One region of the Cedecea davisae genome, then DNA from elsewhere that is predicted to be linked to it. Evidence: predicted binding sites of a transcription regulator. Region 1 holds the regulator's gene; the other holds the start of a gene.
What was found. Region 1 encodes sigma-54, which starts transcription at its own class of promoters, with help from an activator protein. Its sites were predicted from a motif close to GTTGGCACANNTTTCGCTNT; they were not measured.
Positions count from the first base shown of each region.

Region 2: hypA (hydrogenase maturation nickel metallochaperone HypA) is a predicted target of sigma-54. The motif match lies at 2,987-3,006, and genes of this name have one in related genera.

Region 1 is NZ_CP172054.1:335,293-340,466, forward strand. Features, by position in the region: gene ACG1VR_RS02045 (glycerate kinase) at 1-591, shown strand, start outside; gene npr (PTS phosphocarrier protein NPr) at 607-879, opposite strand; gene rapZ (RNase adapter RapZ) at 876-1,730, opposite strand; gene ptsN (PTS IIA-like nitrogen regulatory protein PtsN) at 1,777-2,274, opposite strand; gene hpf (ribosome hibernation promoting factor) at 2,357-2,644, opposite strand; gene rpoN (RNA polymerase factor sigma-54) at 2,667-4,100, opposite strand; gene lptB (LPS export ABC transporter ATP-binding protein) at 4,149-4,874, opposite strand; gene lptA (lipopolysaccharide ABC transporter substrate-binding protein LptA) at 4,881-5,174, opposite strand, start outside.
Region 2 is NZ_CP172054.1:4,831,366-4,836,539, forward strand. Features, by position in the region: gene hypE (hydrogenase expression/formation protein HypE) at 1-372, opposite strand, end outside; gene hypD (hydrogenase formation protein HypD) at 369-1,490, opposite strand; gene ACG1VR_RS23110 (HypC/HybG/HupF family hydrogenase formation chaperone) at 1,490-1,750, opposite strand; gene hypB (hydrogenase nickel incorporation protein HypB) at 1,741-2,604, opposite strand; gene hypA (hydrogenase maturation nickel metallochaperone HypA) at 2,597-2,959, opposite strand; gene hycA (formate hydrogenlyase regulator HycA) at 3,261-3,716, shown strand; gene ACG1VR_RS23130 (4Fe-4S dicluster domain-containing protein) at 3,807-4,412, shown strand; gene hycC (formate hydrogenlyase subunit 3) at 4,409-5,174, shown strand, end outside.

The sequences.
Region 1 (5,174 bases):
TTGCTGCAAACCGAAATCTTGGTCGCCTGCGATGTTGATAACCCGCTGTGCGGTGAAAAGGGAGCTTCTGCGGTATTTGGACCGCAAAAAGGCGCGACGCCGGAAATGGTTAGCCAGCTGGATGCTTCTCTCAGGCACTATGGCGAGCAGATTGAGCGGCTCGGCGGCAAGCCGGTTATTGATGTTGCCGGTGCGGGGGCTGCGGGAGGAATGGGGGCTTCGCTGTTCGCGCTGTTGAATGCCAGGCTGCGGCCGGGCGTTGAAATAGTCACCGAAGCGTTAAAACTGGCAGAGGCTATTGAAGGCGCGGACCTGGTTATTACCGGAGAAGGGCGGATTGATAGCCAGACGATACACGGTAAAACCCCGGCAGGCGTGGCAAGAGTCGCTAAACGATTTGATGTGCCGGTGATTGCGCTGGCGGGCGGTATGGCGCCTGATTACGGGGTGGTGCATCAATATGGAATAGACGCCGTATTTTCAGTGCTTAACCGGATCCAGACCTTACCGGAGGCGCTTGAACAGGCGGAGGAAAATATACGCATAACGGCGCGTAACGTAGCCGCGGTGTGGAAAATGGGGCGCGGCTAACGCCGCGATACCCGCTTAGTCTTCGTCAAAACCGGCATTGAACAGCGCGATTACCGCCGCCAGAGCCTGTTCTTCCTCAGGACCCGTCACTTCCACCTCGATGTGCCCACCCTTGGCGGAGTCCAGCATCAGCAGAGCAATCACGCTGCTGGCTTCGGCTTCGGTTCCTGCTTCATTTCTCAGCATTACTTCGGCGTCAAAGCTTTGCACCAGTTCAAACAGCTTCATAGCCGGGCGGGCGTGCATGCCCAGCTTATTGGTGATTTCAACGGTATGCTTTACGGTCATGTTTTACGTTTTTCCAGCGTGCGGTGTCGGGACTGGACGTTCTTGCCGCGCGAACGGAAGTAGTCGGCCAGCTGCTCTGCAATATAAACCGAACGGTGCTTACCGCCGGTACAGCCGATAGCGACGGTCAGATAGCTACGGTTGTTGGTTTCCAGCATGGGTAACCATAACTCAAGATAGCTGCGGGTCTGGTAGATAAAATTGTGTACTTCTGTGTGCCTGTCGAGGAAGGCGGCAACCGGTCTGTCGAGGCCGGTCATCGGGCGCAGCTTAGGGTCCCAGTGCGGGTTAGGCAGGAAGCGAACGTCAAACACATAGTCCGCATCAATCGGGATGCCGTGTTTGAAGCCGAAGGACTCAAACACCATCGTCAGCTCGCGCTCCCGTTTGCCCAGCAGGCGGGTACGCAGCATTTCAGCCAGCTCGTGAACCGACATTTCCGAGGTGTCGATAATCAAGTCCGCGCGGGATTTCAACGGTTCGAGCAGGTCGCTCTCTTCGTCGATAGCGCTTTCCAGCGAAAGATTCTTGCTGGAGAGCGGGTGCAGGCGGCGGGTATCGCTGTAGCGGCGAATCAGGGTGTTGCGGTCGGCGTCCAGGAACAGCAGCTGCGGCGAGAAAGCATCCGGCAGATTGTCCATCGCCTGCTCGAAGATCTCCGGTGATTCCGGCATGTTGCGCACGTCAATGCTGACCGCGGCGGAAATTTGCCGGTCAGCAAGCGTTTTTGCCAGCTCCGGCAGCAGAACAACCGGCAGGTTATCCACACAGTAGAATCCCATATCTTCCAGTGCGCGCAAGGCTACAGACTTCCCTGAACCTGAGCGGCCGCTGACAATCATCAGCACCATGTAATCATTCCCCCGATTTATCTGTCCGGTACATCAAACGTGCCGATTATTCGTTTTCGCTGGCGTTATCGACTTCTGTTTCAGTAATTATCTGGTAAAGCTCTTCATCGCTGCTGGCCGAACGCAGGCGGCGGCAAATGGTTTTATCCGCCAGACGCTTCGCCACCAGAGACAGCGTATGAAGGTGGGTCTTGGTTTGATCCGCCGGCACCAGCAGCGCGAACAGCAAGTCCACCGGCTGGTTGTCGATAGCATCAAAAGCAATAGGCGTTTCCAGCTGGATAAAGACGCCAACGGCGCGCAGCGTATCTTCCTCAAGCTTGCCGTGGGGAATTGCAATGCCGTTGCCAATGCCGGTACTGCCCATACGTTCGCGGGTTAATACGGCTTCGAAAACGACCTGCGGCGGCAGGCCAAGCTGTTTTGCTGCCAGTTCGCTGATAATTTCCAGCGCACGTTTTTTACTCTGGCAGTGGACGCCACTGCGAGTACATTCCTGGTTAAGGACATTGCTCAGTTGTAGAGCCGAATCGTTGTTCATCATAAGTTCACCTAAGCATTTTTTGTGCGAACGGCCCGCTACACAGGCAGCGGGCCGACCGTATGCACATCTGATGCCCGGATTATCAGTGCTGTTTTAGTTTATCTTTGTGTTTTGTTAACTGTCGGGCCAGTTTATCAATCAGTCCGTCAATCGCGGCATACATGTCCTGGCCTTCGGCGCTGGCATGCAGTTCTCCACCGTTCACGTGCAGCGTAGCATCCGCCGCATGAGTTACTTTTTCCACCTTTAATACAATATAGACCTGGTTGATTCTTTCGAAGTACTGCTCCAGTTTGGCAAACTTAGCGTTCAAAAAATCACGCAGTGCATCGGTTATCTCGACGTTTTGCCCTGTAATGTTGAGCTGCATAGTGTCTTCCTTATCGGTGAAGTCACACCAGCTGTTTACGCTGGTTTGACGGTGGAATGGATAAAGATTCTCGGTACTTCGCAACTGTGCGGCGTGCCACCATAATACCCTGATCCGACAGCATTGAGGTTAATTTACTGTCGCTCAGAGGTTTGGCGGGGTTTTCCGCAGCTATTAACTTCTTCACCAGCGCACGAATTGCCGTTGAGGAGGCTTCGCCGCCGCCTTCGGTACTGACATGGCTGGAGAAGAAATACTTCAATTCAAAAATGCCGCGCGGGCTGTGCAAATACTTCTGCGTCGTCACCCTTGAGATGGTCGATTCGTGCATCTCTACCGCCTGGGCAATATCCGCCAGCACCATCGGCTTCATGTGCTCTTCGCCATGCTCAAAAAAGCCCTGCTGCTGCTCCACAATGCAGCGGCTAACGCGTAACAGCGTATCATTGCGGCTTTCGAGACTTTTAATCAACCACTTCGCTTCCTGCAGGTGACTGCGAATAAACTGCGAATCGCTGTCATTGCGGGTATTTCCGCCCATGGCGGCATATTGCTGGTTGATTTTGAGACGGGGAATGCTGTCGGAGTTAAGCTCTACGGTCCAGCGTGACTGTAGCTTACGCACCAGCACGTCCGGAATAACGTATTCAGGCTCGCCGGTTTGAATGGACTGGCCGGGGCGTGGGTCAAGCGACTGAATCAGGCACATGGCCTCTTTCAGCACGTCTTCTTTGATTCTTGTTACGCGCATTAAGGCGCGGAAATCGTGGTTAGCCAGCAGATCTAAATGATCGCTAACAATCAGGCGAGCTTCAGCCAGCCAGGGCGTTTCTTTGGCGAATTGAGAAAGTTGGATCAGCAGGCAGTCGCGCAAATCTCTCGCCGCCACCCCTACCGGATCGAAGCGCTGAATACGCTTAAGCACCGCTTCGACTTCATCGAGCGTGACCTCGTCGTTGCCCATGCTTTCCAGAATGTCTTCCAGCGGGACGGTTAGATACCCGGTTTCGTCTACCGCGTCGACTATCGAAGTTGCAATCGCGGTGTCCGTGTCGGAGAAGGGCGTCAGGTCAACTTGCCACATCAGGTAGTCCTGAAGCGACTGGGTTGTTTCACCCTGATAAACGGGAAGCTCATCGTCGAGATAGTCGGTGCCGGTGCCTGAAGGGGTTCCTGCGGTGTAGATCTCATCCCAACTGGCGTCCAGCGGCAGCTCCTCCGGCATATCTTTCTGTTCGAGGGCTTCGCGGGTGTCCATGGCTTCGCTCTCAGGCATTTCCTGAGTATCGATTTCATCATGCAGGTCGGTTTGCTCAAGCAATGGATTGCTGTCCAGTGCCTGCTGGAGTTCTTGCTGAAGCTCTAACGTCGAGAGCTGCAACAGGCGAATTGCCTGCTGTAGCTGGGGCGTCATAGCAAGTTGTTGGCTAAGCCGTAATTGCAAACCTTGCTTCATGTTCAGAGCAAACGTCCTCAAATAAGTCGTGTAAGACTTCCCACCCTATCAGAGTCTGAACTCTTCGCCCAGATAGACTCGCTTAACTTGCTCGTCTTCAAGGATTTCTTCCGGCGTGCCGTGGGCAATCAGGTGGCCCTGGCTAACGATATAGGCGCGTTCGCAGACGGCCAGCGTTTCGCGGACGTTATGGTCGGTAATCAGCACGCCGAGGCCGCTGTCGCGCAGATGCTCGATGATGCGTTTGATATCAATTACGGAGATCGGGTCTACGCCGGCAAAAGGTTCATCCAGCAGGATGAATTTTGGGTTTGCTGCCAGCGCGCGGGCTATTTCAACGCGGCGGCGCTCCCCGCCGGACAGCGACTGCCCAAGGCTATTGCGCAGATGAGAGATGTGGAACTCTTCCATCAGCTCGTTGGCGCGATCTTCGCGCTGCTCTGAGGTCAGGTCATCGCGAATCTGCAACACCGCCATCAGATTATCGAAAACGCTCAGGCGGCGGAAAATAGAGGCTTCCTGAGGCAGATAGCCGATACCACGACGTGCGCGGGCGTGTAGCGGAAGCAGGCTGATGTCTTCATCATCAATGATGATATTGCCCGCATCGCGAGGCACGATACCTACAACCATATAAAACGTCGTGGTTTTACCGGCGCCGTTTGGCCCGAGCAGCCCAACGATTTCGCCTGATTTAACGGTCAGGCTGACGTCTTCGACCACGCGGCGGCCCTTGTAGGCTTTAGCCAGGTTTTTCGCAATTAAAGTTGCCATAACGAATTAGTTACTCTTTTTCTGTGCCGGCTGCTGGCCGTTTTTGTTTTGCAACTGAGACGGCACCAGCACGGTGGTGACTCGCTTGCCTTTATCGCTAAACGCCTGCATTTTTTGCTCTTTCACCAGGTAAGTTATCTTGTCGCCGGTGATATTGCTGTCCAGCTGTTCCAGGTAAGCTTTACCGGTCAGCACGACGAAGTCGTTGGCCAGCTCATAATGCATGGTGGAGGCGTGGCCTTTTACCGGCTTCCCGCTGTCCTGCATTTGGTAGAAGGTTGCCGGGTTGCCGTAGCCGTC
Region 2 (5,174 bases), 460 kb from region 1:
ATTCGCCGCGCGGGCGGCTCCGGCCATGCTGGTGACCACGCGCTCCAGCGTCTCAAGCGGCAGCCCTTCTTCGAGGATAAAACCGCATGAAAGCCAGCGCGGTATGGCTCCACTTACAGCCACATCATTGGCGGTTCCGCAAACGGCCAGCTTGCCGATATCCCCGCCGGGAAAAAACAGCGGGTCGATAACATAGCTGTCTGTAGAAAACGCCAGCCTGTCGCCGCTGGCGGTCAGTTGTGCAAGCGGAAGCCGGGCCTGATCTTCCTGCTCTGCCAGCCACGGGTTAGCAAACTCCCGCATAAACAACCCGGCGATCAGCTGCTGCATCGCCTGGCCGCCGCTGCCGTGGGCCAGCTCAATGGTTTTCATACTTCACACTCCTGCGAACGATACTGATACCACGCCGCGCAGGCTCCTTCGGAGGAAACCATCAGCGCGCCGAAGGCGTTTTGCGGATTACAGCCGCTGCCAAACAGCGGGCATTGCTGCGGTTTGCAGCGCCCGGTCAGCACGTCGCCGCAGCGTGCCTGCGGGTCGTCATAAACCTGCTGCGGAAGCGGTTTAAAGTGGGCTTCGGCATCAAACTGGCGATAGGCAGGGGTAAGCTGCACGCCGGATTCACTGATAACGCCCAGGCCGCGCCATTCGGCCTCGCCCTGCACGCTGAAGACTTCGCTAATTGCGCGCTGCGCCAGCAAGTTGCCTTCGTCGGGCACCACGCGTTTGTACTGATTTTCCACCTCGCTGTGCTGGCGAATTTTTTGCTCCACCAGCATCAGCACGCCCTGCATTAGATCCATAGGTTCAAAACCGGCGACAACCAGCGGGCGCTGGTGCTGCGAGGCAATAAAATCGTAGGCGGCTGTACCAATCACCATGCTGACATGGCCGGGAGCGAGGAATGCATCAATACCGTTGTCCGGCTCGGAAAGCAGGCTGCGTAAAGTTGGGATCAGCGTGATGTGCTGGCAGAAGAAGTAAAAGTTCTCCAGTCCCTGAGCTTTCGCCTGCTGCAACATGATGGCGGTGGCGGGCATAGTAGTTTCGAATCCGAGGCCGAAAAACACCACTTTGCGCTGCGGGTTCTGGCTCGCCAGCGTCAGGGCGTCCATCGGCGAATAAATTACCCGCACGTCGGCTCCGCGGGCTTTCGCCTGCATCAGCGAGCCATTTTTACCCGGCACGCGCATAGCGTCGCCAAAGGTGCAGAAAATCACTTCCGGGTGGCTGGCTATTTCGATACAGCTGTCGATGCGGCCCATCGGCAGGACGCAAACCGGGCAGCCGGGGCCGTGGATAAACTCAATGTTTTCCGGGAGCAGTTGGTCGAGGCCAAATTTAAAAATAGCGTGAGTATGGCCGCCGCAGACTTCCATAATGCGCAGCGGGCGTGAAGCGGTGTTAGCCAGCAGCGGTGCGCGCTGTTTCAGGGTCTCAATCAGCTGCATCACGCGTTCGGGGTCGCGATATTCGTCCACATAGCGCATTAGCTACGCTCCTCGCCGTACAGCAGCGCGCCCACGTCCGGCTCTACTTCAAACATGTTTTGCAAAGCGTCTAACGTGTCCCTCGCTTCCGCTTCGTCGATAACGCTCATGGCAAAGCCTACGTGAACCAGCACCCATTGCCCGACGGTGGCGTCTCCCACCAGGGCCAGATTGACATTGCGCTGCACGCCGCAGACGTCAACTTTTGCGCTGCCGTCCGCCAGGCGCTCAACGATTTGGCCGGGAATGCCTATGCACATCTTTCCGCCTCCAGCCAGGCCAGCCAGTCGTTAATGCCTTCGCCGTTGGCGGCGGAAACCAGAATAATTTTGATGTCCGGATTAACTTCCCGGGCGTAAGCCATGCACTTTTCAACGTCGAATTGCAGGTATGGCAGCAGATCGATTTTGTTCAGCAGCATCAGCGAGGCGGCGGCAAACATATGCGGGTACTTCAGCGGCTTATCTTCCCCTTCGGTTACCGACAGCACCGCCACTTTGTGGCGTTCGCCAAGGTCAAAGCTCGCCGGACACACCAGATTACCTACATTCTCGATAAACAAGACGCCGTCCCGCTCCAGCGGCAGGCGCAGCATGGCGTCGCGGATCATTTGGGCATCAAGGTGGCAGCCCTTGCCGGTATTCACCTGAATTGCCGGGGTGCCGGTGGCACGAATGCGCGCCGCATCGTTAACCGTCTGCTGGTCTCCTTCAATGACCGCGCAGGGCACATTGCCATTGAGCCGTTTTAGCGTTTCGGTCAGCAGGGTGGTTTTGCCGGAGCCGGGGCTTGAGACGAGGTTAAGCACAAGCTGATTCTGTTTGGCGAATTGCTCCCGGTTATGGGCCGCCAGCTGGTTATTTTTATCCAGCACGTTGAGTTCGATTTCCAGCATTTTGCGCTGGGTGATGCCGGGCGCATGGGTTCCCGCCGCGCCGTGGCCGTAATGCAGGTCGCCCTGCTCGTCCGCCGTTGGGGCAAATTTTACGCCGGTAATTTGTAATACCGGACGGGATGCCGGGGAAAAAGGGGCGCTGCGAAATCCTGAATGCGGGTTACGTTCATCCCCTTCGATATACAGGTTGCCTTCGCCGCAACCGCAAGTGCTACACATGAGCTACCTCCTGATCAATTTCCAGACGCTTAATCTGCACGCCATCGTCCGCCACAATACGCAGGTTGCTGCCGTCGCAGAGCGGGCAAAGCCGCACTCGCTGGGTCAGCAGGGTGATGTGTTGCTGGCAGTCGTAGCACCAGCATTCCGCTTCCTGTTGCTGGATGTGGAGTTCACAGCCTTCTGCCAGCGTGCCCCGGCAGACCAGTTCAAAACAGAACTCCATGGCGCTGATTTCTACGCAGGAAAAAGCACCCACTTCCAGCCAGACGCCGGTGACGCGGCGGGCATGATTCTGACGGGCATGGGTATCAATTAATTCGACTGCGCGCTGGCAGAGGGTGATTTCGTGCATGGTGCCTCCGGGTTAACTGGGGGAGGTAATGCAAAGACGGTGCCAGGCCTTTTCTTTGCCTCTCTACCCTGGGGAATTCGCGTGGGAGAGGGCCTTTTGTTTGTTCCCTCTCCCTCCCAGGGAGAGGGTTAGGATGAGGGTAAAAACCTCCGTCACTGAAAGTCAAAGATGACGAAATGACATGTCACTCCCGCACATATTCCGAAGGATTAAGTTATAAAACCCTTTAAATACAGTTAATTAAAAACATGGCATGAAACATGCCTTACGGAGGAACAAGTACATACAGAGTGAATAAAGAATGAACATTTGGGAACTGAGCGAGAAAGCTGAATATATTGCCGATAAGCATCAGCGCTTACTTTCGCAGTGGCATCACTACGGTAACACCCTGATTCAGGGAATAACCTTGTCGAAAGCGAAGCTGCACCACTCCGTGGGCTGCAATGCCGACGAAAGCCTGCGCTTCTTTTTATTTGACCACTTCGCCATCCATATCAGCCTGGCCGAAGGCTTTAACAGCCACACCATTGAGTACGCCATCGCCCTGCGTGACGGTAGCGATAAGGTGCTGATTGCAAAAGCCGTTATCGATGACGATGGCCGTATCGACAACCTCATCAGCAACCGCGATCGCGAAAAAGTGCTCGACCATTATCTCGAGCTTATTCGCCCGGTGTACGACAGCCTTTATCAGGCGGTGCATGACAACACCCCGCTTTCCCTGGCGCTGCTTCAGCAGTCTGCCGTGGCGTGAATGCGCTCTGGGGTGTCGGAAGCCTGTCGAAACGACAGCTTTTCGGCATGTTTTCGTCAAAAATGACGACAGTCACCTGAGGAAGTCCTGGTGAATCGTTTTGTAATCGCTGATTCCAAATTATGTATCGGCTGCCACACCTGTGAAGCCGCCTGTGCGGAGACGCACCGCCTGCACGGTTTGCAGTCTATGCCGCGCCTGAAAGTTATGCGCAGTGCGACAGAATCCGCACCGCAGATGTGCCACCACTGCGAAGATGCGCCCTGCGCCGGGGTCTGCCCGGTGAACGCAATTACCCGGGTGGACGGCGCGGTACAGCTGAATGAAAGCCTGTGCGTAAGCTGCAAGCTTTGCGGCATTGCCTGCCCGTTCGGCGCTATTGAATTCTCCGGCAGCCGCCCGCTGCATATCCCCGCTAACGTCAACAGCCCGAAAGCCCCGCCTGTGCCACCGGCTCCTGCCCGCGTCAGCACTTTGCTTGACTGGGTTCCCGGCATTCGCGCTATCGCGGTGAAATGCGACCTGTGCAGCTTCGACGAAAGCGGCCCGGCGTGCGTTCGCACCTGTCCGACCGGCGCGCTGCGGGTTATCGACAACAGCGACATCGCGCAGGCGAGCAAGCGTAAACGTGAGCTAACCCTTGGGGCCTCGCTCGGCGATCTGACCCTGTTTACCCAGCCAGAGGCGAGAAAATGAATGCTTTTCTATTGATTCACTGGGCGCTACTGGGATTTGTTATTAGCGCTGTTTTGGCCGGTGTTAGCGCATTTTATAAGCCAGTTAGCGGCTTTATTGCCGGAATTGGCGGCGCAATTAGCTCGGTACTGCTGCTGATTGCTGGCGCGCAGGGCCTGCTCGGGTTCAGCGGCGACGCAGAAATCTGGCACTGGCACCTTCAGCTTAACGCCTTCAACGGCATCTGGCTGGTCACCGTGGCGTTCTGCGGCCTGTTTATCTCGCTGTTTAACCTCTCATGGCATCGCCATCACGCGGTAAAAGCCAACGGACTGCTGATAAATCTGATCCTTGCCGCCAGCGTGGCTGCCCTGGTGGCCGATAACTTCGTCACCCTGGTGGCGATGGCGGAAATCATCTCTCTGGCGGGCTACTTCCTTACCGGCTGCCAGAAGTCCGGGCAGCTTTGGTTTGCGCTCGGGCGCCTTGGCACCGTGCTGCTGGTGATTGCCTGCTGGCTGCTGTGGCGGGAATTCGGCACGCTCGGCTATGGCGAGTTGCGCCATTTAACCAGCGGGGCCTCTCTTCCTCCGCAGGTATTGATTCTCGCGCTGCTCGGCTTTGGCCTTCTCGCAGGAATAATCCCGCTGCATGGCTGGGTGCCGCAGGCGCACGCCAATGCTTCGGCTCCTGCCGCCGCGCTGTTCTCCGCCGTGGTGCTGAAAATCGGCCTCTACGGCATTATGTGCTTCTCGCTTATCAGCAACGTGCTGCCGCTGTGGT